One region of the Paenibacillus sp. GM2FR genome, then DNA from elsewhere that is predicted to be linked to it. Evidence: riboswitches for the same ligand, from Rfam matches in the RefSeq annotation. Region 1 holds a riboswitch; each other region holds the start of a gene.

Evidence for each region. Region 1 has a riboswitch for cyclic di-AMP ahead of PAEVO_RS22905 (hypothetical protein). Riboswitches for the same ligand answer to the same signal wherever they lie in the genome.
Region 2: linked by a shared signal. The riboswitch ahead of PAEVO_RS32955 (C40 family peptidase) and the one ahead of PAEVO_RS22905 (hypothetical protein) in region 1 are both predicted to bind cyclic di-AMP.
Region 3: linked by a shared signal. The riboswitch ahead of PAEVO_RS12580 (C40 family peptidase) and the one ahead of PAEVO_RS22905 (hypothetical protein) in region 1 are both predicted to bind cyclic di-AMP.

The regions. Positions count from the first base shown of each region.
Region 1 covers NZ_MKZM01000009.1:406,991-417,680, forward strand. Annotated here, with positions in the region: gene PAEVO_RS22875 (carbohydrate ABC transporter permease) at 1-722, shown strand, start outside; gene PAEVO_RS22880 (polysaccharide deacetylase family protein) at 719-1,480, shown strand; gene PAEVO_RS22885 (serine hydrolase domain-containing protein) at 1,556-2,968, shown strand; gene pruA (L-glutamate gamma-semialdehyde dehydrogenase) at 3,036-4,583, opposite strand; gene PAEVO_RS22895 (proline dehydrogenase family protein) at 4,787-5,707, shown strand; gene PAEVO_RS22900 (hypothetical protein) at 5,768-6,229, opposite strand; cyclic di-AMP (ydaO/yuaA leader) riboswitch at 6,363-6,536, opposite strand; cyclic di-AMP (ydaO/yuaA leader) riboswitch at 7,078-7,245, shown strand; gene PAEVO_RS22905 (hypothetical protein) at 7,376-7,786, shown strand; gene PAEVO_RS34930 (potassium-transporting ATPase subunit F) at 7,945-8,013, shown strand; gene kdpA (potassium-transporting ATPase subunit KdpA) at 8,044-9,723, shown strand; gene kdpB (potassium-transporting ATPase subunit KdpB) at 9,745-10,690, shown strand, end outside.
Region 2 covers NZ_MKZM01000014.1:49,008-59,697, forward strand. Annotated here, with positions in the region: gene PAEVO_RS32925 (heavy metal translocating P-type ATPase) at 1-31, shown strand, start outside; gene PAEVO_RS32930 (copper amine oxidase N-terminal domain-containing protein) at 214-1,383, shown strand; gene PAEVO_RS32935 (YwhD family protein) at 1,478-1,996, opposite strand; gene PAEVO_RS32940 (M1 family metallopeptidase) at 2,145-4,136, shown strand; gene PAEVO_RS32945 (hypothetical protein) at 4,148-4,975, shown strand; cyclic di-AMP (ydaO/yuaA leader) riboswitch at 5,324-5,463, shown strand; gene PAEVO_RS32950 (C40 family peptidase) at 5,467-5,940, shown strand; cyclic di-AMP (ydaO/yuaA leader) riboswitch at 6,333-6,472, shown strand; gene PAEVO_RS32955 (C40 family peptidase) at 6,478-6,951, shown strand; gene PAEVO_RS32960 (GNAT family N-acetyltransferase) at 7,089-7,589, shown strand; gene PAEVO_RS32965 (c-type cytochrome) at 7,751-8,107, shown strand; gene PAEVO_RS32970 (4a-hydroxytetrahydrobiopterin dehydratase) at 8,209-8,523, opposite strand; gene PAEVO_RS32975 (hypothetical protein) at 8,633-8,926, opposite strand; gene motA (flagellar motor stator protein MotA) at 9,118-9,918, shown strand; gene motB (flagellar motor protein MotB) at 9,902-10,690, shown strand, end outside.
Region 3 covers NZ_MKZM01000008.1:2,829,765-2,840,454, reverse strand. Annotated here, with positions in the region: gene PAEVO_RS12615 (ABC transporter permease) at 1-817, shown strand, start outside; gene PAEVO_RS12610 (ABC transporter ATP-binding protein) at 833-1,837, shown strand; gene PAEVO_RS12605 (ABC transporter ATP-binding protein) at 1,834-2,823, shown strand; gene PAEVO_RS12600 (leucyl aminopeptidase family protein) at 2,862-4,322, shown strand; gene PAEVO_RS12595 (copper homeostasis protein CutC) at 4,352-5,038, shown strand; gene PAEVO_RS12590 (ROK family protein) at 5,074-6,027, shown strand; gene PAEVO_RS12585 (hypothetical protein) at 6,424-6,849, opposite strand; cyclic di-AMP (ydaO/yuaA leader) riboswitch at 7,213-7,343, shown strand; gene PAEVO_RS12580 (C40 family peptidase) at 7,347-7,823, shown strand; gene PAEVO_RS12575 (stalk domain-containing protein) at 8,050-9,324, opposite strand; gene PAEVO_RS12570 (2Fe-2S iron-sulfur cluster-binding protein) at 9,550-9,933, shown strand; gene PAEVO_RS12565 (AraC family transcriptional regulator) at 10,031-10,690, opposite strand, start outside.

The DNA of each region.
Region 1 (10,690 bases):
ATGAGAATGCGCTTGCGCTGCCTTCTTCCTTCAGCTTTGAATACTATAAATCCGCGATGGAGAAAATGAATTTCTTCACCGCTCTGGGCAACTCGCTGTATGTCACCGTCATCTCGGTGATTATCGTCATCGTGCTCGCATCCATGACGGCATGGATGTTGGTGCGGACGGATAATAAGCTGAGCAAAGTTATTTTCTTTACCTTCGTGGCGACCATGCTGATTCCGTTCCAAACGCTGATGATGCCGCTGATGCAGGTGATGGACTGGATTCGCACCAATCTGCACATTCCGATGCTCAACACCCATGAGGGTTTGATCTATATGAACGTCGGCTTTACGTCCAGTATGGCGGTCTTCCTGTACCACGGGTTCATCAAATCCGTACCGGTTGCGCTGGAGGAGGCAGCTACGCTGGACGGCTGCTCCAAGCTGGGCGTGTTCTGGCGAATCGTGTTCCCGCTGCTGAAGAACATCAGCGTGACCATCGCGATCCTGAACGTCATCGCGCTGTGGAACGACTACCTGCTTCCATCGCTGACGCTGTCGGATAAAGGGCTGCGAACGATTCCGCTCTCGACCTTCTATTTCTTCGGGGAGTTCACGATTGTGTGGAACCAGGCGATGGCCGGTTTGACGCTGACGATCATTCCGGTTGTCATTTTCTATATTTTCGCGCAGAAATACATCATCAAAGGGATTGCGGCAGGTGCGGTAAAATGAGGCGGATCATTACGAGGGCCGACGATTATGCTTCCAGCCGTTCCGCTAATGCTGCGATTACCCGGGCGGTTGAGGCCGGATTCATTAAAAACGTGTCTATCATGGCGCCCGGTCCTTATCTTGCCGAGGCCGCGCAGCTGTTGGCGCATCGCAAGGACATCTGCTTCGGCTTCCATATGACGCTGAATGCGGAATGGGATAACGTACGCTGGGGACCTGTTGCCGCGAAGGAACAGGTTCCTTCGCTTGTCGATCGGGCGGGATATTTCTATCAGGACCCGATCCTGTTCCAGGATCATCCGCCATCGCTGCAGGAGATCCTTCTAGAGTGCGAAGCGCAGCTTGATAAACTGACCGCAGCAGGCTTCAACATTTCTTATGTCGATTCTCATATGCTGCCGGAGCGCTTCATACCCGGGCTGCAAGAAGAGCTGGACCGCTGGATGGAAGCGAAGGGACTTATCAACCATCGCTATTATTACAACTTCTTCCCGGGCGGCGTTCCGGACGGGATCGAGTCGTTTGAAAGGGTTCTTGGCGGCTTGACGGAAGACCAGTACTTCTTTCTGTCCCATCCGGCACGGTATTCGGAGGAAATGGTGCAGTGCGGCAATGCTCAAGTGGATGGGGAAGCGCTGGCGCGAGGACGCGATCAGGAGGCTTCCTTTCTTGCGCGGGAAGACTTGAATGACATTAGTGAGCGACTGGGTTTTCGTGCTATACGATATGATGAAGCGTTACCATTGCCTGGTGTATAATGGAAGGGTCATGATGAATTTATCTTGTTATACAGGGAGAGGCGGAAAAGGATGAACATGAATACGGTTCAATTATTGCCAAGAAGTACCCCCGAAAACCAAGGAATCTCATCTCAGTCCATTGAACGTTTTATCGGATCGATTCAGGAGAAACAGCTTGAACTCCACAGCTTCATGCTGGTACGGCATGGACATGTCGTAGCGGAAGCCTGGTGGAAGCCGTATCAGGCGGACAAACCGCATATGCTGTTCTCGTTAAGCAAGAGCTTTACTTCTACCGCGATCGGACTGCTGACCCAAGAGGGACAGATTGCGCTGGAGGATCGGGTGATCGGCTTCTTTCCGGAATACGCTCCTGAAGATCCCTCGCCGAATCTGTCCGCGATGACGATTCGTGATTTGCTGATCATGGGAACGGGACACGCCCAGGAGCCTGCCATGCCGTCCGATATTTGGGCGGCCGATTTTCTTAAACAAGCGGTTGAGCATGAACCCGGCACACACTTTGTATATAACAGCGCAGCGACTTACATGCTCTCGGCAATTCTGCAGAAGGTCACCGGCATCACGCTGTTGGATTATTTGCAGCCCCGTCTGTTTGAGCCGCTCGGCATTCATGGAGCCACCTGGGAAAGCTGTCCTCAGGGGATCAACACCGGCGGATGGGGACTTAAGCTGAAGACCGAGGACATTGCCAAGTTCGGTCAGCTTTATCTTCAGAAGGGGGTGTGGGAAGGCCAGCGCCTGATTCCGGAAGCGTGGATTGAAGAGGCAACCTCCAAGCAGATATCCAACGGACCTGCGGATTCCTCTTCGGATTGGACCGAAGGGTACGGCTATCAATTTTGGATGTGCCGCCACGGGGCCTACCGCGGTGATGGCGCATTTGGGCAATATTGCGTCGTGCTGCCAGATCAGGATGCGGTGATTGCGATTACCTCCGGACTAGGAGACATGCAGGCCGTGCTGAATGAAGTGTGGGAGCATCTGCAGCCGGCGATGGGATCTGATGCCCTGCCGGCCGATACCGGAGCGGAGGCTTCTCTTACTGGAACGCTGCAAGCGCTAAAGCTGGATCCGCCAAGCGAAGAGGCGGCATCCCCGGTCGAGAAGGACGTCTCCGGGATCGTATATGACCTCGAAGAGAATGAGGAGAAGCTGCAATCGTTCTCCATTCGTTTTGAAGAGGATGGCGCGGTGATGGAGCTTGCGGGGGAACGTGGCGTCAACTCGATTGCCTTGGGCAGGGGCGAATGGAAGTCGGGAACCACCTCACTGATCATGATGGCGGATAACGAGTATGCTGCCTCCATGACCTGGAAGGACGATCGGACGCTGGAGCTGACCATCCGACTGACAGAGACGCCATTCTACTTAACCACGGAATGCACCTTCGGTGACGAGGAAGGCATTCATCTTGCGTACTGGATGAATCAATCGTTCCAGGGCAAGGTGGTCCGGGAGATTAAGGGCAAGGTTACGGCGTGAAGCCAATAAACCAAGATACATTAAAAACCTCTCCATCGTCATGGAGAGGTTTGTTTGCATGCCGTAATTAGAATCGCTCCGACACCGCCTTTGCCTGCGTAAACAGGAGCAGGTAATCGCGCCCGCCGGCTTTGGAATCGGTCCCGGACATATTGAAGCCGCCGAACGGGTGGGTGCCCACCAAGGCGCCGGTGCATTTCCGGTTCAAATACAGGTTGCCGACGTGGAAATCGCGGCGCGCCTGCTCCAGGTGCTCGCGGTTGTTCGAGATCACCGCGCCAGTCAGCCCGTAGTCAGTATTGTTGGCGAATTGGATCGCTTCGTCGAAGGAGGCGGCCTTCGTGAAGGCCACCACCGGGCCGAAGATCTCCTCTTGGGAAATACGGGCGGTGCTGGCCACGTCCGCGAAGATTGTCGGCTGTATGAAATACCCCTCCGGATCGCCAGGCAAACCGCCGAGTACCAGCGTGCCTTCACCTTTCCCGATTTCGATATAGTCCAGAATTTTACGATAGGCCTTATCGTCGATGACGGGCCCTACCTGAATCTCGGCGTGAGTCGGACAACCGATCACCAGCTTCTTGGAGCGTTCGATGACCTTCTGCAGTACGGCATCATAGACGTCCTTATGCACGATGGCTCTGGAGCAGGCGGAGCATTTCTGGCCGGAGAAGCCGAATGCCGAAGCGGTGATCGCATCCGCCGCGAGATCCAGATCCGCCTCACTGTCTACGATAATGGCGTCTTTTCCGCCCATTTCGGCGATGACGCGCTTGATCCATCGCTGCCCCGGCTGCGTTTTGGCCGCGCGTTCCTGAATCCGCAGTCCGACGTCGCGGGATCCCGTAAAGCTGATGAACCTGGTCAGCGGATGATCCACCAGATAATCGCCCACTTCCTGGCCCGGTCCCGGCAGGAAGTTGACGACGCCCGGAGGCAGGCTGACTTCTTCCAGCAGCTCCACGAATTTGGCGGCGATGACCGGCGTGGTGCTCGCTGGCTTCAGCACAACGGTGTTACCCGAGACGATGGCTGCTGTGGTCATGCCTGCCATAATCGCGAGCGGAAAATTCCACGGCGGAATGACGATGCCGACGCCAAGCGGGATGTAATAGAGATGATTCTCTTCCTCCTCGTGAACCGTCAACGGCTGGGGCGCGCTTAGACGCTGCATTTCGCGTGCATAGAATTCCATGAAATCGATCGCTTCGGCCGTATCCGCGTCCGCCTCGGCACGCGTTTTGCCGGCTTCCAGCGTCATCAGCGCGGAGAACTCGAGCTTGCGCCGCCGCATGATCGCAGCTGCCTTATACAGATATCGTGCCCGTTCGCTCGGCTCGGTGTGCTTCCACGTCTCAAAGGTACGCGCTGCCGTCTGAATAGCTTGTTCGGCAAGCTCGGTATCGGCTTGGGATACAATGCCGATGACCTGACGTTTCCGAGACGGATTGACCGATTGTGCGGTACGCTCCGTATAGATTTTGGTACCGCCGATAACCAAGGGATACGATTGGCCAAGCTCGGCTTCGACTCCGGATAACGCCGCATCGTATAACTTGTTGTTCCACTCGTTGTTGAAATCCATAAATGGTTCGTTCCGAAAAGGTACGCGCATGGGAGGCCCCTCCTTAACATGATATGAATCGAAGCTTAAGGTCTATGGTCCAGCTGCTGAATGCATCATGGTGGGGTGTTTAGGATCTTCTGGTGAGAAGCTCTATGTTAGATATGTATGTCTTCCTGCATGCCGTCATGATTTTTGCATATGAGTTAAGATAGAGTGCATTTTGGTTTACCTTTTGCAAAGGGGGCGCACGCATGGACGGAACCGAGCTTTACCGTAAAGTGATCCTGACGGTGTCCGGTAATAAATTCGTGAAGTGGTTGTCGATCAAGTACGGTCGGAAATTGGCGGGCAGATTCATAGCCGGCGATACCTTGGATGAGGCGCTGGATGAAATTGAGAGGCTGAACGAGAAGGGCATTCTCGTCACGCTCGATCATTTGGGGGAGGGTATCACGACGCTGGATGAAGCGGCCGGGTACCGGGAGGAGTATTTGAAGCTTGTGGAAGGGATTGCCAAGCGGGGAGTGAAATCGAACGTATCGCTGAAACCGACACAGATGGGGATGGCACTGGACCCCGAGATGGCTTACGAGAACATCAAGCTGGTGGCGAAAAAGGCGAAAGAGCACCGGAACTTCGTTCGTCTGGATATGGAGGATTCCCCGTACACCCAGGCCACGATTGACATGACACTGCGGCTCCATCAAGAGGGGCTGACCAATGTGGGGACTGTGATGCAGGCCTACTTGTTCCGTACGGAGGAGGACGTCAAGAATTTAATGCATGCCGGTGTTAATCTGCGGTTGGTGAAGGGGGCGTACAAAGAGCCTGGAACCATTGCCTTTCAGCAGAAGCGGGAGGTTATTGACAACTATAAGAAATTGATCAAAATGCATTTTGATCAGGGCGCCTACGTCGCGATTGCTTCGCACGATGACCACATCATCGACTGGGTGAAGGTGTTTGCCGAGCAGAGCCGCATAGACAAACAGGAATTTGAGTTTCAGATGCTGTACGGGCTGCGGATGAACGATCAGGCTGCGCTTGCGCAGGACGGCTACCGCATCCGGTGTTATATGCCTTACGGAACGATGTGGTACCCGTATTTCACCCGGCGGCTGGCAGAGAAGCCGGCTAACCTGATGATGGTGCTCAAAAATATGTTCAAGTGAGCGGGGGAAAACAACCAATTGCAATGGAAGCGAGGACGGTAGCTCTTTCTAGCTGTCGTCCTAGAAATAATACGCCTCCGAGCAGTTCATTAGGTAGGAACGCTCCAGCGGAAGGCTACCTAACCGCTTACGGGTGATGTGCTGTTGCAGATTGGCCTCCAGATCGGCGAGGGCCGATACGGCGAGTTGCATCCGTACAGATCCCCATTGCTGCTGCTTCTGGGCATAGCGAACGGCCTCCGTCACGGGCATGCCTCTCAGCCTTGTAAAGACGGATGCCCAGCGGACCAGATCCGCGAACTCTCCCGTGCTTGGCAGTGCATATTCGGCATACCCGGCCGCGTTTTCGCAGCTGATTTTAAACAAACCGCAGTTGCAGCCTTGATCGCTCGAGGGGATAAAGCGTTCAGCCGAGCTCTGGTCGAAACGGAACATCTCCATGTTGCGGATGGGCTCTTCACATATTACAGGCGATGCGGTTTCGATGACGGGTGCCAGTGCGGCCTCGATGAGTTTCGTCATGATCTACGCTCCTTTATAGGAATGTTATATGCACGGCAAAAAGGCCTGGTGAGCAGAGATACCCCGCTCTCCAGGCCTATTTATCGTTAGAGGCCCTACTCCAGTGGCCGCTTCCGCTTAAGGCTCGGGTGGTGTTCTCTCTCAAAACGCGCCTACGAGGTTAGCTGACGGATTCGGGCTTGAGAGCACCCTACCGCAGCGCCTGACCATCAGGCCTGCGGATTCACCCCGTTCACCAACAGAAGCCCCATTGGCGATTTTGGTTCCCCCGTCTCCCGATCTGTCGGGAGCTCAGCGTAAATGAATGTTTCGAATAGATGGATGAATCATACGCCGGAGGAATCTAAAAGTAAATGGCCATATGGGACGGATACATTCCGAAAATCGATAAAAACCGCAAAAGAAAACGTGTACATTGGGTCGTGTCATCTATTATCATGGCAAAATCTCGGTATCTCGATAGATTACGATAAATATAAGAAAACAAGAGAAATACATAGTATAGAGCAGTATTCTGGAGATAATGGACCGGAATTGGTCCGTTCCTGTTCGACATAACGCCACATGTGTTTTTGCTCACATTTACTTCCTGCAGGGCCAGACGTATGATACGAACTATGAATTGACGGACATCAGAGACAGGCAAATGGGCAGCCGATCCATGAAGGCCTACAGACAGTGTGAGAGCTCAGTTGGGCTCTTTTATGGATCGAATCTCGGGAGAAGGCACCATAGGCCTTCACTGAAATTGCAGGATGATGCGACTCTCACCGCTCGAACCTGATGCTGTGTTGTTTTGCTGGACCTGGATGTTTAGTCAATGGCTAATAGAATAACATGCTACTCGTTTTCAATTTTCGCTGAGTCCTTGAATGGAAAAGGAACGGGGGAACCAGTCGGGAGATGAATCTATCTCTCAGGGGTGAATCCCATGGACAAGATAACGGTCTATGGGTAGGGCGACTCTCACGCCCGAATCCGTCAGCTAACCTCGTAAGCGTATCGAGAGAGGCAACGATTGTCGTGGACTTGGGCCATGGTGTATTTCACCGTGTCCTATTAAGGAGCCTGCGGGAAGAGTTCTTCTCTTTCCACGGGCTTCTTTGTTGTTGCCTTCTCTTTCTGACCTTAGGAGGAGAAAAGAAGATGGAGAAACCGCAGGAATTCATCCTGGTATCCGCGCCGAACAAGGCCGGGGAGGAATTCGTCCGCCAGTTGATTCAAAAACATGTTTCGTTTGCGGCCATAGCCAACAACCGGGCTGAGCAGGAGAGGTTGCTGGATCTGGGCTGCAAACACATTATTCTGATTGATACAAGAGACGAGCAAACCTGGATCATTCCCGAGTTTTCCGTCAGCAAGGTGTTTCTGTTCGAAAGCAGCTTGAATTTGTGCTGTCGCTATTTACGGATTTGCCGGACTTGGACCGCAGAGTCGATTTATGTGATCACCCATTCCAGCAATCCGCGATTGATATACAAAGGGTTGGGTGCTGATGTGGTGCTTCATACGAACCATCGTCACGTGGCCTTTCTCATAGCGTCTATTGGCAGTTAAGCGTTTGGCTGATTTCACAACGAGTTTCGGGAGGTTGTATTCATGCAGGATTTAGTTATGTTGCTTATTTTGGGAGGAACCTACGGACTGCTCATGCTGTTTATGTCCTGGTGCGGGCGTGTGGTTTCGGAACCGGAGGCTGATCAGCCGTGATGATCATGTTGATATTCACGATTTTTATTTTTCTCTATTTGATTTATGCGCTGATTCACCCTGAAAAATTCTAGGGAAACGGCTGAAGGAGGAAGGCATTCGTCATGGGCATTTTACAAATTGCCATCGTTATACTCGTTCTGGTGCTGCTGGTCAAGCCGCTGGGAACTTATCTATACCAGGTGTTTCGCAATGAAAGCAATGGAACGGACAGATGGTTCTTCTGGGTGGAGAAACCGATTTTTGCTCTGATCGGCTTGAAAGAACGCAAAGGGATGACATGGAAAGGGTATGCCGTCAGCTTTGTGTTAACGAATATCGTGCTGGTTGCGGCGGGGTACTTGATTCTGCGGCTGCAAAAGGTGCTGCCGCTGAATCCGAACGGTATCGGTCATATGGAACCGACCTTGTCGTTCAACACGATCATCAGCTTTATGACCAATACGAATCTTCAGCATTACAGCGGGGAGTCGGGATTGTCTTATATGGCCCAGATGGCCGTCATTACGATGATGATGTTTACATCCGCCGCGACCGGGCTGTGCGTGGCGATTGCTTTTATCCGGGCGGTAACCAGCAAGGGCACGACCGTCGGCAACTTCTTTGAGGACTTCGTTAAGGCCCATACCCGGGTATTCATCCCGGCCGCGTTCATCATTGCGATGGTGCTGGTGGCGCTGCAGGTACCGCAGACGTTGAAGCCTACGCTCAGCGTCACGACGCTGGAAGGAAGCGAGCAGCAAATTGCGGTAGGACCGGTGGCTGCACTCGAATCGATCAAGCATCTGGGCACCAATGGGGGCGGGTTTATGGGAGCCAACTCGGCGCATCCATTCGAGAACCCGTCCCCGCTGACCAATGTGATCGAAATTCTGTGCATGTGGAGTCTTGGGGCGGCGCTCCCGTATACGTTCGGTTTGTTCGCCAAGAGCCGCAAACAGGGCTGGATTATTTTTTCGGTAATGATGACCTTATTTATCGGATTCCTGTCGCTGAACTATGCCGCCGAAACCAACGGCAATCCGGCGTTGAACCGCCTGGGCATCGACGTTTCGCAGGGCAGCATGGAGGGCAAAGAGGTCCGGTTCGGGATCGCCCAATCCTCCCTGTTTACGACGGTGACAACCGCGGCCACGACCGGGTCGGTTAACAACATGCATGATACGCTCACGCCGCTCGGCGGGATTACGCCGCTGTCCCTGATGATGCTGAATTCCGTTTTTGGCGGAAAAGGTGTCGGCCTGATGAACATGCTCATGTACGCGATCCTGGCGGTGTTCCTGGCTGGTCTTATGGTTGGCCGAACCCCCGAGTTTCTCGGCAGAAAAATCGAGGCCCGGGAGATGAAGCTGATTGCGATTGTCATTCTGGTACATCCATTGATCATCCTGGCTCCGACCGCACTTGCACTCATGACGGACGCGGGGCAGGCGGGCATTGCCCATGCGGGCTTTCACGGTATCTCACAGGTGCTTTACGAATACACGTCATCCGCGGCCAATAACGGTTCCGGATTTGAGGGTCTGTCGGATAACACGCCGTTCTGGAACGTTACAACCGGACTGGTCATGCTATTCGGGCGTTACATTTCGATGATTGCCCTGTTGGCAGTGGGCGGCTCGCTGATGCGGAAGCAATGGGTTCCCGAGACGCTCGGGACGTTCCGGACCGATAATAAGCTGTTTGCCGGCATTCTCATCGCGGTGGTTCTGATTATCGGTGCATTGACCTTCCTGCCAGTACTTGTGCTCGGTCCGATTGCTGAGCATCTGACGATCCGTTAATAGAAAAGGTGGCCTATTTCCATGAATAATACGAGAAAAAAAGCGATGTCCAAAGAGATGGTCCGTCAGGCGCTGAGGGACAGCTTCACGAAGCTGAATCCCGTCCTGATGATGAGAAATCCGGTCATGTTTGTCGTGGAAGCCGGGACTCTGGTTGTTCTGTTGATGACGATATTTCCGTCCTATTTCGGTACCGAGGGCAGTATCGGATTTAACCTGACCGTATTCGTCATCCTGTTATTTACGCTGCTGTTCGCTAACTTCGCAGAGGCGCTTGCCGAAGGACGCGGCAAGGCGCAGGCCGATTCCCTTAAGCAGTCGAAGCAGGAAATGACGGCCCATAAAGTGATGGAGAACGGAGGGGTACAATCCGTGCCGTCCACGGATCTTCGCAAAGGAGATATCGTGATCGTCACACAGGGCGAGATGATTCCCGGGGACGGGGAAGTCATTGCGGGCCTTGCGTCCGTTGACGAATCGGCGATTACGGGCGAGTCCGCCCCCGTCATTAAAGAAGCCGGCGGCGATTTCAGCTCGGTCACCGGGGGGACGCGGGTTGTCAGCGATACGATCCGCGTCCGGATTACGAGCGATCCCGGGGAATCGTTTATCGACCGGATGATCTCGCTTGTTGAAGGAGCCTCCCGCCAGAAGACGCCGAATGAAATTGCGCTGAACACGCTGTTGATTGTCTTAACGCTGATCTTCCTGATCGTTGTTGTTACGCTCGCTCCGATCGCGAAGTATCTTGGCATCGAGCTGTCCGTTCCGGTGCTGATCTCGCTGCTGGTATGTCTCATCCCGACCACGATCGGGGGCTTGCTGTCGGCGATCGGGATTGCCGGCATGGACCGGGTGACGCAGTTCAATGTGCTGGCGATGTCGGGCAAGGCGGTGGAGGCCGCCGGTGACATCAATACGATGATCCTGGATAAGACGGGTACCATTACGTTCGGGAACCGGATGG
Region 2 (10,690 bases), on a different contig from region 1:
CAAGGATCAGGAGCTAAAATCAGGATATTGATTTTACCGGAGCTTCGCCCTTTCAGGGCAGCTCCGGTTTTTTTAGTTCGTCCTTTGGCGCGCCAGCTCCAATCTCGCCATCGCATATCTCATTTTTTACATGATTTCGTGATTTAGGTGAAACATTTCCCATTATTTAGTCGTTTATATAGGCGGGAGTGAAAACCAGAAGGAGGAAATGATATGAAGTCCGTACAAATTATCAAATTAGCAGGTACCGCATCCATAGCCATGTCTTTATTGCTTACGTCCTCATCGCTCACAACGATTCCTGCCCATGCGGCAGCAGCCTCCACATCACAGAGCAAGGCAACATGGAGCACTCTGGATGTGAAACATAAACCTTATACGAATAAAGGCGTTGTATTCATTCCATTGAAGGAAGTTTCCGAACAGCTGCAGCTGCAGTTGACGATCCCCGGAAAAAAAGAGCTGTACATTAACAGCCCGACACAGTCTGTCCGCATTATCATCGGACAGTCGCGTGCAGTCAATGCCAAGGGGACCGCTCTAAAGCTCGAGGCGGCTCCGGTCGTGAAGAAAGGCGTGACTTATGTTCCCGCCAGTCTGATTACCAAAGCCTTCGGCATCCCTCTGAAGTATGACAGCAAATCCGGACTTAGAACGACCTTTGATTCTTGGTCAAAATACGCCTATGCTTCCACGGCCAATATGCTCTTCTGGGTAAATCGCGAGAATGGTATGCTGTCCATGGGTAAAGCCGGATCCACCCCAGCCCAAGTCGGCATGATCCCGGTGGAGGAAATCGATCAAGTCGGCTTAAGCGCACATCGCATCAACAGCAATACCTATGTCGTCGACTTGTCCAATTATTACGGCGAACCTCATATTCATGAGGGAAGATACCGGCTGCTCATTCAGGACAAGAAAATCCTGAAGCTATCCAAAACCAAACATTCCAATTTTGCCGGAATTAACTACAAACCGGACCAACTCAGCTACAAAGGCAATATTGCCATGATGAACGGCAGCACGCTGGAGCTGGTTCATCCGACGGGCAAAACGGTCAAAACTTATGACCTGGCCGCGCTCACGGGAGTAAAGGATCATTTTGTTGTAGAAGCGATCGAACAGGACTTCCTGCTCGTCCGACCATACACGAAGGCGACCCTGTATATCGTTCATCCGACAGGCAAGACAGCCGAGCTTATCTATCCTGAATTTCTGGACGAGGAAACCATCAAGGTCATTGAGGAAATGCCGCCGAACGAGGTGGGCTTCATTGGTGACGGTCTTACGTATATCGGATATGCCGGCGGCAAGCTGACGCTCCAATACAAAAATCCGTTTCTCGATCAAAAAGAAAAACTGACCTACGCTCTTCCATTCTAACCATACGCAATTACAAAAAGACCGGCAGGATTCGATCACGAATCCAACCGGTCTTTTCACTTGCGCATCTAGAACAATGCTTTCATTTATTGTATTATTCCTCGGTTCGAAGGGCTTCCTTAATTTCCTCTGGGGATGCATTCCACCATTCCTCGTTACGCGAAATCAGCAGCTCACGCAGCGCTCTCTTCTCCACGTCGCCAAGCCCATCCAGAATAATCTTGCGCTTCATCGCCGCATCCATTTTATTCACATGATCGGCGAGGATCTTCCAGCCGCGGCGGGCCTCGTGGTCAATCCACATTTCACAGGCGGTCATGCCTGCATAATGCTGTCCCTCCGCGGTACGATCTACAGCTACCCACACGATCCACACCTGGCGTCCGTTGGGTACTTCATCCCGGTTCATGCTGAAACGGATGCCCTTCTCCACCTTACTCTTGGCGTGCATGGCTCCAATGTCCACTCGGGCTTCGCCATTGTCGATAATGACGGGCGACAAACTGTTCAGATCGATGGAGCCTGATCCAAACCCCTTATGTTTACTCTTGCTATTAATAATATTCAAAGCAATCGGTTTCTTCGCACCCTGCTTCTGCTCTTCATTCTCCACTGCTGCCGACCTCCTATATCAGAGCCGATTCATACGTATCAGCTGCTAAATTGATAACCCATGTCCCAATAATTTTATTTTAACTAATAATCCCCCAAAAGCAAACATATACATGCACTAGATGCTTGTCAACGGGAGGTTGTTCGATATGGTCCCACCACGTGCCAAAGTCTTTCTATCATCCCTGCTTGCCATAGGTTTGCTTGCAGGATCGATGCCGATATTTCTGAATCCAGGGTCCTCAGCGTCTGCTCTTGCCCCAAATGCGGGCAAGCCCTCCGCCTCTGCCGTGGAGAAGGCCCCGCTCTCACCGCCTAAGGTGCAGCCTAATATTCCCGCTCCGGCCTTAAGCGACCGGCTGGTGGAATATCATATGGATGTTCGGTACGAGCCTGAGGAGAACAAGCTTAAGGGCAAACAGACACTCACTTGGACTCATCCAGGCAAAAAAAGCGTAAACGAGCTGTACTTTCATCTGTATCCCAATGCATTTGCTTCCAATGACACGACCTTTATGAAGGAATCGGGCGGCAGGCTTCGTTCCGATCCCATGCCAGACGACGGATACGGCTCCATGGCCATTACCAGCGTGAAAACAACCGAAGGACTGGCCCTGACCCATCGCCTTCAATTTGTTCAACCGGATGACGGCAACATCAAGGATCACAGCCTTGCCAAGCTCCGGCTGCCTAAACCCATCAAGAGCGGGGAGAGTGTTACCATTCACTTGGAGTTCGAGGTCGAACTTCCCAAAATATTTGCTCGCATGGGAACCACCGAGAATTTTATTATGGCCGGCCAATGGTTTCCTAAACTTTCGGTCTATGAACCCGCTGGTCTTCGCGGAAGAACAGAGGAAGGCTGGAATCTTCATCAATACCATGGCAACTCCGAATTCTATTCGAACTTCGGCATCTACAGCGTTCGCATCCGAGTGCCCGAAAATTACATTGTCGCGGCGACCGGATTCCCTACCAAGCCTGCCCAAAAATCAAACGGGGAAAAAATTTATCAATTCTATGCGGATGATGTGCATGATTTTGCCTGGTCGGCATCGCCAAACTTTGTCACGGCAGAAGAAGCATTCTCCGCACCAGGCGTACCGGGGGTCCGCATCAAGCTGTATCTCGATCCGGCCCATAAAGACTTAAAGGAGCGTTACTTTGATGCCGCCAAGTCGGCACTCGCTTCGTTTGGAAAATGGTACGGAACCTATCCGTATTCCACGTTGTCCATCGTCGTTCCGCCGGAATCGGGCAACGGGGCAGGCGGCATGGAATACCCGACGCTGGTCACGGCCTTCGGTGCCAAAAACGATTCGCCGGGATATGAGCTGGAGCGGACCGTCATTCATGAGATCGCCCATCAATATTTTTACGGAATGATCGCAAGTAATGAATTTGAGGAAGCGTGGCTGGACGAGGCCTTTGCAACCTATGCTGAAGAACGAGTGATGGAAAAAGAATACGGTATTACCTCCAATACGGCAGCTCAGGGAGCATCCATTACTTCCCCTGCACCGCTGAAGATGGAATCCTGGAAATACAGCTCCCACGAAAACTACGCACTGAATGTTTACACGAGGGGCAAGCTGGTGCTGCAAGGCATCGAACGGCAGGTCGGTCCGCAGATGATGGAGAAGATTCTTCATACGTATGCCCAGAAATACCGGTTCAAGCATCCGACCACGTCCGACTTCCAGAAAGTTGTAGAGCAAGTAAGCAAAACGTCCTGGCAGCCGTATTTTGACCAATATGTATATGGAAGCCAGATGGCGGATGTCGCCATCGACGTGATCAAAACCAAAAATAAAGGCACGGCGGAACATCCTCGTTATGAGTCTACGGTCAAGATTACGAGCAAGGACGGGGATATAACCAATGTGCCGATCGTGTTCGCCTTTGAGGATGGCAAAACGGTGGAGCGGACCTGGAGCGGCAAGGACGGCAAAGTTACTTACACCCTGGAGTACAGCACTCCGCTCGCCTGGGCCATGGTTGATCCCAAATACTCCATCGTCCTGGAGAACAAACACATCAATAACTATATGAAGGCAGGAATGGATCCGAAGGTGGTTACACGCTGGAATCTCAGTATTACCAAGCTTGTGGAGACGCTGTTCGGCAGCCTGTCATGGTGAGGGGGGAGCACATGAAAAGTTACGCAGGCCAAGGGTGGACCAGTGTTAAAGACCAGCTATACGTCTCGATTCTGCTCTTCTTATACCGTTTGCTGTGGGGATACTGCCTGTACCGACTCGTAAAATCGGCAGTCGTTCCCCTTCTGATGCGATATCCGGATTCTGCCCCTAACGAGCTCAGCCGTCTGTTATTCTTCTATGAGGGCGAGATGAGCCTAACCCTGAGCAGCACGGTCCACACCTACGGATGGCTTCTGGCCGGTTTGCTCCTGATCCGGATGGTTCTCACCCCGCTCATTCGGGCCGGCATCTTCTACAACCTTCACCAGGAAGCCAAGGGCGAGCGTGGTTTATTCTTCTTCACTGGCATGCGCAAACTGTGGAAACCTGTAACGCTATTCTATCTGATTGAGCTTATTCTCACCTTTGTGCCCGGTTACTGGCTTCTGCCCAAAATTCTTCCGATTCTGCTAAATGGGATTCAGGAGCCTGTTCTGCTCCTTCATGCACTGCCGTATGCCGTTGGCTGGTTCTTGTACGCCTATCTAATCCGCCTGTTATTGCTCTATATGCAGTTCGGGCGCACGGGAGACTTTGGTATGATCAGCTCTCTCCATGCGCTCTTCCGCCGCTTGGGCACGGCAGTGCTGTTATCCATCACCATCGGCGGATCCGCCTGTGTCATTCTGTTGCTCCTGAGCTCGGCTTCGCTCTTCTGGGCCGGGTTGATCGGCTTAATTATTCAGCAGGCCTCTTATTTTCTGAATGGACTTTTCCAAATTTGGGTAATTTCCGCTCAATATCATTTGTGGAGAGATTCCTCCTCATCGCATCCTTAATCGTTACAATTCGTTACCCTGAAATGATGAAACATGCTCGCGAATAAGCTGTAATCCGAAGTGACACGTTTCTATCCGGGTCTTGATTTTACAAAGAATAAGAGTTCATTTATCCTCTATATTACAAATTTCTGAGCGCCAAATTACAAAAAAACCTGTTTCCCCAAGATGGGGACAGGTTTTTTTGTTTAAAAATGATCTTTCCTCGTTTGCCAAATTGTTAATACTCTGCTAAAATAACGAATATGTTAGTAACAACTTTGTCATCTTTACTGTAACTTTTTGTTGGAACGATGTAAATTCGTTATCTATGTTGGAACGTCAGACGTCAATGAATGGGTTCATCAACATTTTAAGGAGCCGAATTCCCATAACGATATGGGAAGCGGGGGATCCGTTTTGGGTGAATTGATCTCGCAAGAGAGGGATCATAGGGGACCTTCAACCGAACCCTTAAGCTAACCTCGCAGGCAATGGAAGGAGCTTTTGTTTTGAAAAAGAAGTTAACGGCTGTTTCTCTAGGCCTCGCACTCGCACTCACATTAGGGACCGGAAGCGCTTTCGCCGATTCCAAATTAAATACTGCAATCAAACCAGCCATTGGTGTCTCTTATAAAACAGGCGGAACCACAACGAATGGTTTTGACTGCTCCGGATTCACCAGCTATGTTTACAAGAAGCTTGGCCTTAGCCTGCCGCGTACATCTGCAGCTCAATACAAAGTAGGTACGGCAGTATCCAAGAGCAACCTGAAAGCTGGCGATCTCGTGTTCTTCAACACATCCGGTAGAGGTGTATCTCATGTGGGTATATATGTTGGGAGCGGCAAATTCGCTCATTCCTCATCTTCGCGTGGTGTCATTATCAGTCCGCTAAGCCAGAGCTATTATGCCAACCGATATGTAGGCGCTAAGAGAATTATGAGTCAAAATACGTACAAATCTGTAGCTGTGAACTACAATTAATGTTGGAACTTTATTGATTTACTCTTACAAGAAAGCCCTGGGCTTATGAGATTGTGCCGATCTCATCCAGCGGCTTTTTTCTTTTGTTTATTCTGTCTATACCTTTATAACGTTCAGGACAACGGAAAAGTTCCCGCTTTTCGAAAAAAAATGAAATTTATTCTACAAGTTCACTTCACTTCGCCATGTCTTCACATCTTCTACCCTTTATATACCCTTCTCTCCCTTCATTAAACACCCATTTTGGAAAAATATTGATTTTATCCGATGCTTCGACGGCTAATGCTATTGAAAAATAGCGAAATTCACCAAGAAATAATTGCCAATCTCGCTTGCTGTCTGATAGAATGGACGCAGTAACAACTTTGTCATTAATGTAAGTGCTTTAATCATAGATTGCTATGCCGAATTCCCGGCCGAACGGGAAGCGGGGGAACCAACCCACGGGTGAATTGATCTTGCCGTCAAGAGATCATAGGGAACCTTCAACCGAACCCTCAAGCTAACCTCGCAGGCAACGAAAAGGAGCTTTCCATGCTGAAGAAAACATTATCGACAGCAGCCCTGAGTATCACGCTGTTGTTCACTTTGGGCGTTGGCAGCGTGTTTGCGGATCGTGCGCTGGATCACGAAATCGATAAGGTGCTAGGTACAAAATACAGCTACGGCGGCACGACCACGAGCGGATTTGACTGTTCCGGCTTCACCATGTATGTATATGCTAAACTCGGTCTGAAGCTACCGCATCAATCCGGCTCTCAATTCGACATGGGGACAAGTGTATCCCGTAAGGAGCTGCGCGCTGGCGATTTAGTGTTTTTCAACACATCGGGCCAGGGCATCTCCCACGTCGGCATTTATGTCGGCGATGACAAATTTGCCCATGCCTCCTCCAACCGCGGCGTGGTAATTAACCGCCTTTCAGAGGAGTACTATGATCAGCGATACGTGGGTGCGAAGCGTATTATGAGCAATGATAAGTATGAAGAGTCAACCGGTGAAACATCCTAAGTTATAGAGGCTAATCATCCTATACATACTGCTTGCCCGTTAAAGGAGCCCTTACCTCTCTTTGACGGGCTTTTTGATGTGACTTGAATATTCGTAAAATGGTTATTATTCATGCATACGATAGGAGGATTTCGCAAATGGATGCAACACCGATTTCATTTCACACTGTAATCATGCGTGAAGAGCACGCGGAAGAAATATGCGCCTGGACCTATCCTCCTCCCTATAATATCTATGGCTTTCTTCCCTGGGAGCAGATGAAAGGGCTTGAGGTGGAGTTTGGCGATCCGGACATTCGCCAGAGGCAGTACATCTCGATTCTGGATGAATGGGAGGCCCTTTGGGGGTTTGCCCAACTGTTTCCGATGCATGAGGTTACACGAATCGGACTTGGCATGCGGCCTGATTGGTGCGGGCGTGGAATGGGTAAACGGTTTATGCAGACGATTGTCCGGGAAGCCAGGCGGAGGCGCCCTGCCGACGAAATTGACCTGGAGGTGTTGACCTGGAATGAGCGTGCGATTCGCGCTTATCAAAGGGCGGGCTTTCACATCACCGATACGTACGAGCGGCTTACGCCAACGGGTAACGCCCTTTTCCATTGTATGGTGTATGAGCCCCCGGCAAATGAGGAATAGTAATCTTTGTCTATATGAAAAAGCACAATTTTGTGTACTTTTTATGAAGCCACGCCGTATAGTTGCTTTTTTTGTCACAACTGGCTATGCTGTCTATGGATGTTGGTTTATAATGGAGACAAGTGCAAAAGTGCAGTATACATAGAAGGGACGATATGACGATGCAAAAATGGATCATGAGCGGATTGTTCTTCGTCGCATGTGCGTTGGCTATTGCGCTGATGTTTACGCTCCCAGGTAAGGAACAGGTAGCTCAGGAAGAGAAGCCGACCATGCCGGAAGTGACTCTCGATGCTGCCGCAGCGGAAGCTACACTGAAAGCAAGCTGCATTAGCTGTCACGGCGACCAACTTCAAGGCGGCGCTGGACCGGCTTTGAATCAAGTGGGCGGACACATGGATGCGGACGCGATCTTCAACGTTGTAACCAAAGGTCGTAAGGGAATGCCTTCCTTTAAAGATCAACTTAAGCCTGATGAAATCGCAAACATCGCGCTGTACCTTGCTGAGAAAAAATAAATCAGCTTATACGCAAAACACGCCTGCACCTGGAGTTCTTCCTGGGGCAAGCGTGTTTTTACATATTCGGGACCTCCGAGGGGACTTACCGTCTTCCCCTTCTATTGTGCCGCCTTGCCATCCTTCGAACGACTCTTCTCATAGGCTTCGTTAAACTGCTGCGCTTCCTTAATATCCACAGCCGTGATGCCACCGTCGTCCCAAGAAGTGAGACGAAGTGTAACGACTTTATAATCTATGGTGATGTAGGGGTGATGTCCGAAAGCTTCCGAAATAGCTGCCACTTCATCAACAAAAGCGATTCCCTTCATGAAGGAGGAGAAGGTATACTTCCGTACGATCCATCTCCCTTGTTCAAATTCCCAACCCTCAAGCTTTTCCAGATGAGCCTCTACTTCTTGCTGCGTATAAAGCATCTTTTATCTTCCTCCCCGAAAAAAACCTATCTTAAAGCCGACTGACACGTAATATGGGCTATCTGTCATCTATTCTATTCTGCCCTGTATCTGTTGATAACTGGAGTGATTACACAAGGGCCACAAAAGCCAACTCTTCTTCACCGATCAAAATATGTATTCGATGGTTCGTCTGATCATGCATGACCACGCCGCTGCCAACGTTAATCACCGGCTCTGTGCCCAGCGCATAAAACAAATCCTCTGCCAGCGCCTCATGAACCTCATTTTGCTCGGCTTCACCCAGATTGCCCCAATCCTCAGCTTCCATTTCAAAGAAGACATAGCTGTCGGAAATTCGCCCGACCGCCTCGGTTAGTTCTGCCAGAATTTCGCCATAATCCCTTCCGTGCTTAACGCCCATCTTAATCACTCCTTTCCTTGCCGTACTTAGCTTCGTTTCCCTTCCTTCCATTATACCGGAAATTACAACTAAAAAAAAAAGCCCGACCTGACGATAAATAGGATAACGCCCCACATAAGGGGCCCGGTTCTCCATGAGAGCCGTTCTGACGAATGGATTCGTTATTTTATTTCTCACGGATGAGGTGTGGTATGGAAATTTCAACAATTATAGGCTTAATAATCGGTATCGTCGCGGTACTGGTGGGCATGATCCTGAAAGGTGCCTCCCTTCTCGCTTTGTATAATCCGGCAGCCTATCTAATCATTCTTGGCGGTACGGCAGCAACTTTATTCATCGGATTTCCGCTAGTCGAGCTGAAAAAGATTCCGAAGCTGGTCAAAATGACCTTCGTGAAACAGAATCTGATGGACAAAACGGATATGATCAAGCTGTTTATGGAATGGGCTTCGATCACACGCCGTGAAGGACTGCTGGCTCTGGAAACCAAAGTCGATGAGATTGATGACAGCTTCCTGCGTAATGGGATGCGCATGATCATTGACGGCAACGATCAGGAATTCGTACGTGATGTATTAATGGAAGATATTAATGCCACCGAAGAGCGCCATCGTTCCGGCTCATTGATCTTCTCCCAGGCCGGTATGTATGCACCTTCCCTCGGGGTACTTGGAGCCGTTATCGGTTTGATCGCTGCACTATCCCACATGGAAGATATGGGCGAACTCGCCCATGCCATCGGGGCTGCGTTTATCGCTACCCTGCTCGGTATCTTCACCGGTTATGTCATCTGTCACCCGATTGCGAATAAACTCAAGCGTCTATCCAAACGCGAGGTTGAAATCCGCCTGATGATGGTAGAAGGCCTGCTGTCCATTCAATCCGGTGTATCCACCATTGCAATCAATCAAAAGCTCTCCGTGTTCCTGACACCGTCCGAACGGGCTGAGCTCAGCGAGAGGGAGGCTGGTGCTAGTGAGCAAAAAGACTAGACACGAGCCGCATGAGGAGCATGCCGACGAATCCTGGCTTCTTCCTTACGCAGACCTACTGACCTTGCTTCTGGCCCTGTTCCTGGTGCTGTACGCCATGAGCGCGACGGATGCACGCAAATTTCAAGAAATGAGCGAAGCCTTCAGCGTTGCTCTTACCGGCGGAACCGGGGTGCTGGACTACAGCAAAACGGAATCCAGCGATGATCCGCCTAATATTAAGGATCATAAAGCGACATCACCTTCCGTTCCCGCAACAACACCTGACCAACGACGTGCAGAACTGATGCGTCAGGAGCAACAGGATCTGGAGAAGCTGAAGAAGCAGCTCGATAATTATATTAAGAATAACGGTTTAACCTCGGAGCTCAGCACCAAGTTGAACCACTCCCAGCTTGTCATTACGATACGGGATAACGCCCTGTTCCCTTCCGGTGAGGCCGTTGTGAAGCCGGAGGCCCGTAAACTGGCGAAGGCCATCTCGCAAATGCTTCACAAGTTCCCGGACTATGAAATCATTGTATCCGGTCATACGGATAATGTGCCAATCTCGAACAGCCGATATCCATCGAACTGGGATTTAAGCTCGGATCGGGCCTTGCAGTTCATGAAGATTTTGCTAACCAACTCGGAGCTGGACCCTAAACGGTTCATGCCGATCGGTTATGGTGAATACCATCCGATTGCCGATAACAATACCGCTGCTGGACGAGCGAAGAACCGCAGAGTCGAGGTATCCATTATACGTAAATACCAGGATAGCGCGACCTTT
Region 3 (10,690 bases), on a different contig from region 1:
GTCTAAATTCATGAAGCAAAAGCTTGCCGTTATATCAAGCGGATTTATCTTGTTATTGTTAGTGCTGGCGGTGATCGGTCCGCAAATCGTTCCGTATCCTCCGAATGAGCCGAACTATGATGCGATGATGCAAGGCCCGTCGGCTGCCCATTGGGCAGGTACGGACGAGTACGGCCGTGATATTCTGAGCCGCTTGATCGACGGAACAAGGTTGACCATGGCGGTCAGCTTAAGTGCTGTATTTATATCCGCCATTCTCGGTACGATTCTTGGTCTGATCAGCGGTTACTATGGCGGCTGGATCGACCGTCTCATTATGCGGGGAAGTGACGTCATGTTCTCATTTCCTGACCTGCTGCTTGCCATCGGGATCGTGGCGATTTTGGGACCGGGCTTATCCAATGTGGTGATCGCGGTGGCGGTCTTCGGGACGCCGTCGTTTGCCAGAATCATTCGAAGCGTGACACTCTCCGCGAAGGAGTCTTTATATGTAGAGGCAGCACGGTCCATGGGCGCCAAGCATAACCGGATTATCTGGAAGCATATTTTTCCCGAGACGGTTCCCAGCATCATTGTGAACGTATCGATGAGAATCGGCGGCGCCATTCTGGCAGCTTCTTCGTTAAGCTTCCTCGGACTTGGAGCCAAGCCGACGGAACCGGACTGGGGCGCCATGCTCAGCATGGGGCGCGATTACTTGAGCATTGCACCTCATATCGTGTATTATCCGGGACTTCTCATATTCCTGACCGTGCTTGCATTTAACCTGATCGGTGACGGACTGAATGATGCCCTTGATCCGAAGACGAAAAACTAATAGGGGGGATAGATCGTGACGCAAACATTGCTTGAAGTAAAAGGTCTCAAAACCGAGTTCAAACGCGATGGCTCATCCGTGCTTGCCGTAGCAGGAGTGGATTTTCACATCAATAAAGGCGAAGTGCTCGGGCTCGTTGGTGAATCCGGATGCGGCAAAAGCGTAACCTCCCTGTCCATCATGAGGCTTCTTAAAGATACGCCCGGTCGAATATCCGGGGGCTCGGTAAGCTTTGAGGGCAAGGATCTCGTGCAAATGTCGGAAAAAGAAATGCGCCGCTATCGCGGAAATGAGCTGGCCATGATCTTCCAGGAGCCGATGACGTCGCTGAATCCCGTCCTTCGTATCGGGAAGCAGCTGGAGGAAGCCATTATGCTGCATTTGGGGTACAGCCGCAAGAAAGCGCGGCAGCATGCCATCGATTCGCTCCAACTTGTTGGTATTCCGAGAGCCGATGAGGTTGTGGATGACTATCCGCACCAATTGTCCGGCGGCATGCGGCAGCGGGTCATGATTGCGATGGCGATGTCCTGCAATCCGAAGCTGCTGATAGCGGATGAGCCGACCACAGCCCTTGATGTTACGATTCAGGCTCAAATCCTGGATCTGATGAACCGACTCAAGACCGAACAGGAAATGGGCATGCTGCTCATTACCCATGACCTTGGCGTCGTCGCGGAAATGTGCGACCGGGTGGTTGTCATGTACGCAGGCAGAGTCGTGGAAGAGGCGACAGTCGAGGAATTGTTTGAGAATCCTCAGCATCCGTACACCAAAGGACTTATTAACTCGGTGCCTAAGCTTAGACAAAAGGTGCGCCGTTTGGAATCCATTCCAGGGAATGTGCCGGATCTAAGGAACATGCCGAAAGGCTGCAAGTTTGCTCCGCGTTGTCCGTTTGTGATGGAGCAGTGCCTCTCTCAGGAGCCGGAGCTTCTCCCTGTCGCACATGAGGAACATCGTAAGAGCCGCTGCTGGCTGACACAAGAAGGTCACTCGAAGGGAGGAGAAACCGCATGAAAGAAACACCTCTATTAGAAGTAAAGAATTTGCAGAAATCATTCACGGTGAAAAAGGGGTTCTTCGGTACATCCAAGCAGCTTCGTGCCGTGGATGGCATCTCCTTCGCAATCCATAAGGGCGAGACCTTCAGTCTGGTTGGCGAGAGCGGCTGCGGCAAATCGACCACCGGCCGCTTGGTAACCCGTCTGCTGACGCCGAATAGCGGCGAAGTGATTTTTAACGGAACCGATATTAGCGGATACAACGAGAATCAGATGCGGCCGCTGCGGAAAGATATGCAGATGGTCTTCCAGGATCCTTATGCTTCCCTTAATCCAAGAATGAAGGTCAAAGAACTGGTCGCGGAGCCCTTGCTGATTCATACCAAGCTGAGCACCAAAGAGAGGGATAAATTGGCTTGTGAGCTGCTGGAAACGGTCGGACTGAACAGCTTCCACGCCGAACGCTTTGCCCATGAGTTCAGCGGCGGGCAGCGTCAGCGGATCGGCATTGCCCGAGCGCTGTCCGTGCGTCCGAATCTGATCGTGGCCGACGAGCCGGTGTCCGCGCTGGATGTTTCCATCCAATCGCAGGTGCTGAACCTGCTGCAGGATCTTCAGGAGGAATACGGCCTGACTTATCTGTTCATCTCCCATGATCTCAGCGTGGTTGAGCATATCAGCGACCGGATCGGCGTCATGTATCTGGGCGCGCTCGTGGAGACGGCTGATAAGGATACGCTGTACGATCGCCCGCTGCATCCTTATACTCAAGCGCTGCTGTCCTCGGTGCCCGTTCCGGATCCGAAGCAGAAGAAGGAACGGATCATTCTGAAGGGCGATCTGCCGAGTCCGGTGAATCCGCCGACAGGCTGCCGCTTCCATACACGCTGTCCATCCTGCATGGAAGTATGCAAACAGATCACGCCTGCTTACCGTGAGGTTGAGCCAGGGCATCAGGTGGCATGCCATTTATATGACGAAGAAATCATGAAAAACGCATAACGGTGTTGATTCTCTTATAAAGGAGGGAAAGCCTCGATATGAACATCACAATCGATGAAGCTTCATTGGCAGAAACTTCGATATATGTGGTTTATGAGGGCGAGGAGTCTCATTTTCGTTTAAAGGAATCTCGTAAACATAGCATGACGCTAACGTGGTTCTATGGCCGCTCCGATCAAGAAGCGGACGATCTCGTTGTCGGCATGGGGCAGCGTTCGAACCTCACGTTGGAGCAAGTGCGCAGAACGGGCGCTTCAGCCGCGAGAGCGCTGCTCAAGGAGAATAAATCAAGCGCAGTGCTGATCCGCGCAACAAACGGGGATGGCAGGGGTTCTTCCCGGATTTCGGAGGAGGAAGAACTCCAGGCGTGGGTTGAAGGCTGGATGTACGGATTATATCAATTCAATAAGCATCGCGGGGTCACGGCCAATCTGCAAGCCCTGTCCCTAAATCTTCGACAAGAAGATTGGCAGGGGCTTTCCCGTAAAGACCTGGAAGCCATCATACAGACGGCAGGAATCCGAATCGAAGGGACGCAGCTCACTCGAGACTTGGTGAATGAATCTCCGGAAACGTTAAACCCGGAAGCATTCGTTGCAGTGGTCGAGGATCGTTTCAAGAAGGCACCCGTTCAGCTTCATGTGTATCGCGGACAAGAGCTCCATGACCGGCAGATGAACGGACTAATCGCTGTGGGCGCTGGAAGTAAATATGAGCCTGCCTTGATTGAGATTTCCTATAATGGAGTGGATTCCGAGAAGGGGAGCCCTCATATCGTGCTCATCGGCAAGGGCGTAACCTTTGATATGGGCGGGATGAACGTCAAAATTGGCCGAGACATCAGTGATGCCCGTATGGATATGGGCGGCGCTGCAGCCGTCGTGGGTGCCATGGATATTCTGGTATCGCAAAAAGCTCCGGTACGAGTAACGGCGCTGATAGCCGTTGCGGATAATTTATCGGGACCGGATGCGATGCTTCCTTCTTCCGTCGTTCACTATCCGAATGGCTTAAGCGTTCAGGTCGCGAATACGGATGGGGAAGGAAGGTTGATCATTGCGGATGCCCTGCTGCACGCTGCGAATCTTGGCGCAGATAAGGTGATTGATATCGCAACCCTCACCGGTAATGTCGGAGCCGCACTGGGCTTGGAAATTGCGGGTATCTGGGGCGATCAACAGATTACGGCCGATTTGGTTGAGATCGGTGAGCGTAACGGAGAGCGTCTATGGCCTATGCCGCTGATGGATGAGTACGAATCGGATCTTAGGAGCGATTATGCCGATCTGAAAAATGTCGGTACGTCAACGTTGGCAGGCGCTATAACGGCCGCGCTGTTTATCCGGCATTTTGTGGCCGATTCCATGAAATGGGTGCACATCGATATGGCGGGCACGGTCCAGTATAAACGGGAATTCCCCCATTCCGCAGCGGGGGCTACCGGATATGGCGCGAGATTGTTGGCGGATTATGTGGAGAAGCAGTTTCTCCATGCTTAAAGAATCAACTTCAGTAAGGAGTGACGACGATGCTGCTTGAAATTATCGCAACATGCGTGGATGATGCCATCACGGCAGAGAAGAATGGCGCGGATCGTCTGGAATTAATCACGGCGATAACCGAAGGCGGGCTTACGCCGGGAATCGGGCTCGTTGAAGAGGTTGTGAAAGCTGTTCAGATTCCTGTTCATGTCATGGTCAGACCTCATAGCAGATCCTTTGTGTACAACGAACATGATATTGCTACCATGATCGCGGAGGTTAAGGCGATCCGCAAGGCAGGTGCAGCTGGCGTAGTGCTTGGTATGCTGACCCCGGAACGGAAGATTGACGAGGTCTCCTTGGTCAAAATGCTGGAATGGACAGGTGATATGCAGGTCACGTTCCATCGGGCCTTTGATGAATTGGAGGATCAGCTCGAAGGGCTGCGTACCTTGCAGAAATACCCGTCCGTTACCCGCGTCCTAACGTCGGGAGGACCGCAGCCTGCACCGCAAGCCATCCCAAGAATTCGGGAGCTTGTAGAACAAACGGCAGGCAGTGAGCTGAAAATATTGGCTGGTAATGGCCTGAAGTGGGAAATCATACATGATTTTATCGACCAGACCGGTGTGAGCGAGGTGCATTTCGGCTCAGCCGTCCGGTACGGTCGATCAGGGCTGAAGCCCATTGATCCGGTTGAGCTGCGATCATTGGCTGACAGCTTACATCAATAGAAGTAGCAAACCTATCGGAAACAGGTGAACAAAAATTGCAAACCGTATGGAATAAACAGCAAGAATTTGTGGTTGGCGTTGACCTTGGGGGTACGAAGATCGCGGCAGCGCTCTTTGATTCCGAAGGACAGCTGCTGAACCGGGAGCAAATGGAGACAGCGGGTGCGCGTACGGCCGAAGAAGTGGTCGCGAGAATTACGAACATGATTCGCAGCGTGTCGGGCGGCCACCCGCTTCGAGGCGTAGGCATGGCTTCACCCGGAACGGTTAACAGCCGGGAGGGGATCGTCATTCATGGTACGAATCTGCCGGAATGGACCAATGTTCCTCTCAAAGCTTGGATGGAACGCGATCTGCATACGGAGGTTCAGGTGCTGAATGACGCCAATGCAGCTGCATGGGGAGAGTATGTAAGAGGTGCCGGAAGAGGGTCGACGAACATGATATACGTGACGCTAAGCACAGGCATCGGTTCAGGCATCGTGCTGGACGGGAAGCTGTTCCTGGGCAGCAGTTCTTTTGCAGGGGAGCTTGGGCATCATATCATTGATCCGAGCGGTCCGCAGTGTAATTGCGGCAGCCACGGCTGCTGGGAGGTATTTGCTTCAGGAACGGCCATCGGTTTGGCAGCATCCCAGCGGATGCTCACCCAGCCCAGCGTAATTTCTAAACTGGCCGCAGCCGAGGCCGGCGTCAACGCCAAGCATGTATTCGAGGCTAAACGTCTTCATGACCCCGTCGCTGTGGAGGTCATCGATCGTGCTATTTATTACATGGCGCTTGGTCTGGTTAACGTCATTCACAGTTTTAACCCCGATCGCATCGTGATTGGAGGGGGAGTAAGCAGAGCAGGCGAGCTTCTATTCCCGCAGCTGCGGGAAATGACAGATAAGCTGGTCATGCCATCCTATCTGGGTACGTACGAAATCGTCCCTGCAGGACTTCGGGACGATGTGGGTCTGGTTGGAGCTGCGGCCTTGTTCCAGTAGCCTATGTGTAAAGAGAACGTTACGGATAGGATAAAGAATGAAATAGAAGTTAGATTGAGAGCGTTTGGATCGGCAACCTAGTTTCATGTTAACCGAGCTTAAGCGAATTTGACAAAAGCCGCCCTTCAAGGGCGGCTTTCCAACTATTTATGGAGAGAGCGGGAAACGGAGCGATCATTTTTTTCGTTATAAGTCCGTAACATGTGACAAGTGATAGGCGTGAACCGTAAGCCGTCATCCGTTTTCACTGGAGGCGAGTTTTTGGTTTCCTGGTTAGGTTTGTTTGTATCCGACAAACAATAAGCGGTTGCTCGCACTTTCCCGCCCGCCGGCGGAAACCGCCGGCTCCAAACCCGCACGTGGAGTGACCTGCAGGCTTGGAGCCGGCGGCTGCCGCTACTCCATGTACTTCGATGCGTCAAACGTAATCATGGACGTATGATTGGCATGTTCAATCAGTGAAGAGAGCTTGGTTACTTCGCGTTCCTTCTTGCGCGCTTGCGCCTGATAGGCTTCCGGATCATATAAGGCGACGTTGAACAGCGTTACGGCACCGTCTCCGCTGCCACGGCTGCTCTGCCGCTCCAGCTTCTTGCGGGAGCCGAGATGAGCAAGCTGTCCGATATCGCTGCGTATCTGTTTGGCCAGCTCGATCGCTTCCATGATGGTCATGTCGGAGCCGTTCCAGCTAATGGTTTGCGTTGTATTGGAGATGGCCATCAGCAAATCCAGCTTTCTGTAATCCGCCGCGGCGGCTTCGATCTCTTCCGTAATGGCATCCACGCTGCGTGCAGGATATTCCCGCCGTTTCCCCTTTTTCAATGATCGTGCTGCTGTTATTCAAGCGTTCCGACATCAATTGATTCATGAGACGATTGATTGCTGCCCGGACAGCCAAAGCTTCAGCCATCGTAATTTGAATCATAAGTGATCGATCACCTCTTTAATTTCATTTCTGAATATGTAAACGTATAAATCTGTTAAAAGTTGCTAGATTACTAAAAAAAGCAGTTCGAACAGGAAAGCAGAGTTACATAATTGTCATGACTGTGTGAGATGGTTAACAAATGGACGCCCGAAATTAACCATCTTTACGACAGTTCCAAACATAAAACGATAGATTCTTAGGATATTATTGACAGCATCCTTGCTTGTATACTATATTAAGAGAAGGTTACAAAACGTTAATGAATTTTGCCGAATTTCGTTTGTGAAAACGGGGGAACCGTCTTGGGTGAATTACTCTTGTATATAGAGTATAGGGAACCTTCAACCGAACCTTTAGCTAACTCCGTAGGCATCGAAGGAGAGAACATATTTTGAAGAAGTTTGTCATCACTTTGCTAGGGTCTGCAATTATTTTTTCTTCTGGTGCCGTATCAGCATTTGCTGATCAACAACCGAATTTTCAGTATCAAGTGAAGCAATTGGTAGGAACTCCATACAAATGGGGCGGAACGACTACCAGCGGGTTTGATTGCTCCGGATTTATTCTGTACATGTTTAGAAATTTTGATATGGATCTTCCACGCACTTCCCAAAGCCAGGCTAAAGCCGGTGAACATGTGGATCGCGAAGATCTGCGGGTCGGAGATTTGGTATTCTTCAATACAAGTGGCAGCGGAATTTCCCATGCAGGCGTTTACATTGGTGATGGACAATTTGCGCATGCTTCCAGCAGCAAGGGAGTCAGAATCAGCAAGCTTAGCGATTCATATTACGAGCCGCGTTATGTCACGGCGCGTCGTGTGTTGAGTCAAGAAAACTATGCGAAGCTGGTAGGAAGCGCAAGCTAAATGGATTAATTGCAGTTTAGGATTCGATACATAACCAGAAAGCCTGACAAAGGGATGCCCTTGTCAGGCTTTCTTTTTTTAGATATCAGAAAGTATAAACTTCGAAAGCTTGTGACTTCCTGATATCGCAAGAAAAACATCTATTAACTGCGGTCTGTCATCTGTGAAAGTACGTCGATAGACGTTTTTCTTACGATAAGTCTATCATCCCACAGAGGTTGTTCGGTTACTCCTTAACGACAGAGGCATTCACAGCAGCTTCTATTCCATTATTATAGAGACGGAACAAGCCAAGGCGCCAGAAAGCAGCACCTTTCAGATCATAACGCTTGGCCAAGCCGAGCTTATCGTCAACGGAAGTGGCGGTTTCACTGCTTAAACTGATGCCGAGCAGGAGCTTCTGCTTCGGGACACCTGCTTGGAGTGCCAACTGGATCGCTTGGTCCACCAGACTGTTTGGTTCGGGAACCTGAGATTTGGTTCCGACCGGATTGTACTGATAAGCCATAACGATGAGATCATCAGCGATGGAAGCCAGCGTCTTGTAATCATAGCCTTTGTAGGCGCTATTCAATGGCGGGACCGCTAAGGACAGGGCAATGTCATTTGGCAATGCCACCTTCAATTGCTTGACGTAATCATTGAGCAGCTTCTGCTGCTTCACGGCATCCAATTTAAAACCGAGTCCTTCAAAATCAAGCACAACGCCGCCGAACCCGTTATCGGCAACCGCGGTTGTGATGCCTTCAATGGACTTTTCGCGCAGACTGCTGTCGCTCAGGACTTTGGTTAATTCTCCGTTTCCGTCCAGAGCATAAACCATAAGGTACGGTTTAATCTCCTGATCCGCCGCATCCGCAACAATCGATTGCGGGGTCACGTCGCCGGCCGCCCCTGGCAGACGATACTCGTCGCCTTGAAGCGTAAACTGGCCATCACGATCGATGCGGCTCCAGCCAAAAGCGACTGAATTCATGGATCCCACGAGATCCCGTTCTTGGAAAGATTGCAAAGCATAGAAGGCTCTCAAATGCATTTCGCGCTGGGGCGATACGAGAGAGACCGTGCGAGTCGCCTGATTCCAGCCGACGTCGACACCGAATTGGCTGCTGAAAGAGCTAAGCGGGATCAGCACGCGGCCTTCCCGTTGGACTGGAGGAGCTGCAAGCTTTACTTTTTTACCGTTGACGGTCGCCGTCGTGCTTCCCACCTGAAGCAGGACTTCCGTCGTTTGACCTTTCACCTTGCCTATAGCCTTGACGGTTTGCGTCTTGCTGTTCCACGTGATCTGAATGCCCAGTGCTTCACCGACCGTCCGGAATGGAACGTAGGTGACCCCTTTGTCTACCCGCGGAGCCGCATCGAAGGTTAGTGTCACATCATCCAGCTTTACCGAAATGGCAGGCTCAGCATGTACCTGACCGATATGGGGTGCGGTTCCGATAAAGGATAAGGCAAGAGCGGCAGCGACAGCTGTTTTTCCTATTCGTTTATGCAGCATGCTTTTGTATTTCCTCCGATCCATTAAATAATAGAATGATTTCATAGAATATGGAATTTGGTCTAGCATACGCTAGTATAGCAAAATTTTCATAGAGTTCCAATTCCGTGATGTCAATGTCATAGAATAGATAAGAGTAAGCATGTTGATTTTTTAAACTTTCCAGTATAATAAATGGAGGATTTCTTACATAACCTGATGATTACATGCATAGGGGGATAACGCGTGTTTAAATTCTGGAAAAACAAAAAGGGCGGGGGAGATAAATCGTTGAACCCGGCAGCGGAAGAGATGATCGAAGCCGTACCGGATCCGATCATTGAGCTTACAGGCCGCGAAGTTCAGCGCAGCGTGGCTCCCGTTCTAGGCATGACGGTGCTTGACTTGGCCGAGCGGAATGACGTCGACTGGAACTCTTTTTGCAAAAGAGGAACTTGTGCCCGCTGCCGCTGCATGGTGGTGGAGGGAATCGAGTATTTGTCCGATCCCAATCTGGCTGAAGAACGACGCCTGGATCCCGAAGAGATTGAAGAAGGATATCGACTGGGATGCCAGAGCAAGATCGAAGCGGTCGGTCCCATCAAAATCAAGCATGCCCCATATTTTTGACGACATCGAAAGCAGATTGCCGTTTCATACTAAAAAAGCAGGCAGCCGTACCACAACGGCTGCCTGCATTGCTCGGAAAGATCAAAATGCTAATGCTTTACTCCATGCTCAGTTTGCTCTGTTCCCGGAACGAGCTCGGCGTTTGACCGGTAATTTTTTTGAATAACATAGAGAAGTACTTATCGTTGCCGTAACCCACTTGAGAAGCAACCTCATGGATCGGCATTTCGGAATCTGCCAGCAAGCGCTTGGCCTCTTCAATCCGGCGGGATATCAAGTAATTGAAGGGGGAGTCGCCGACTTCTTTTTTGAACAGGTGGGATAAATAATGCTGACTGACATACATCGTATCGGCGATGTCCTTGAGACTGATGCTCTGGGTATAATTGGTGTCGATAAAGTGTTTGGTCCGCAGCGCGATTTCGTTCTTGCCCTTCAAGGACTGGAATTGGTGTTTAACATCCACAATGCGATAGATCACGGTAATCAATGACATCAGCAGGTTGGTGCTCAGCGTTTCATACCCCAGCACCTGCGAATCGCATTCGCGGAGGATCTCGGAAAGATAGCTCTCCACTTTATAAGCGTATTTCTCGCAGGATATGACCGGCTCCACGTAAGCCGGGAGCAGCATCCCTTGGGGAACCCCTTCAATGTGAAGCGAATCCACGCCGCAGTATATCACCTTAAAAGGCCCGTCCGTGATGGATCTCTCCTCGTGAGGAACGCCGGGGTTATAAATCGCTACATCGCCTTT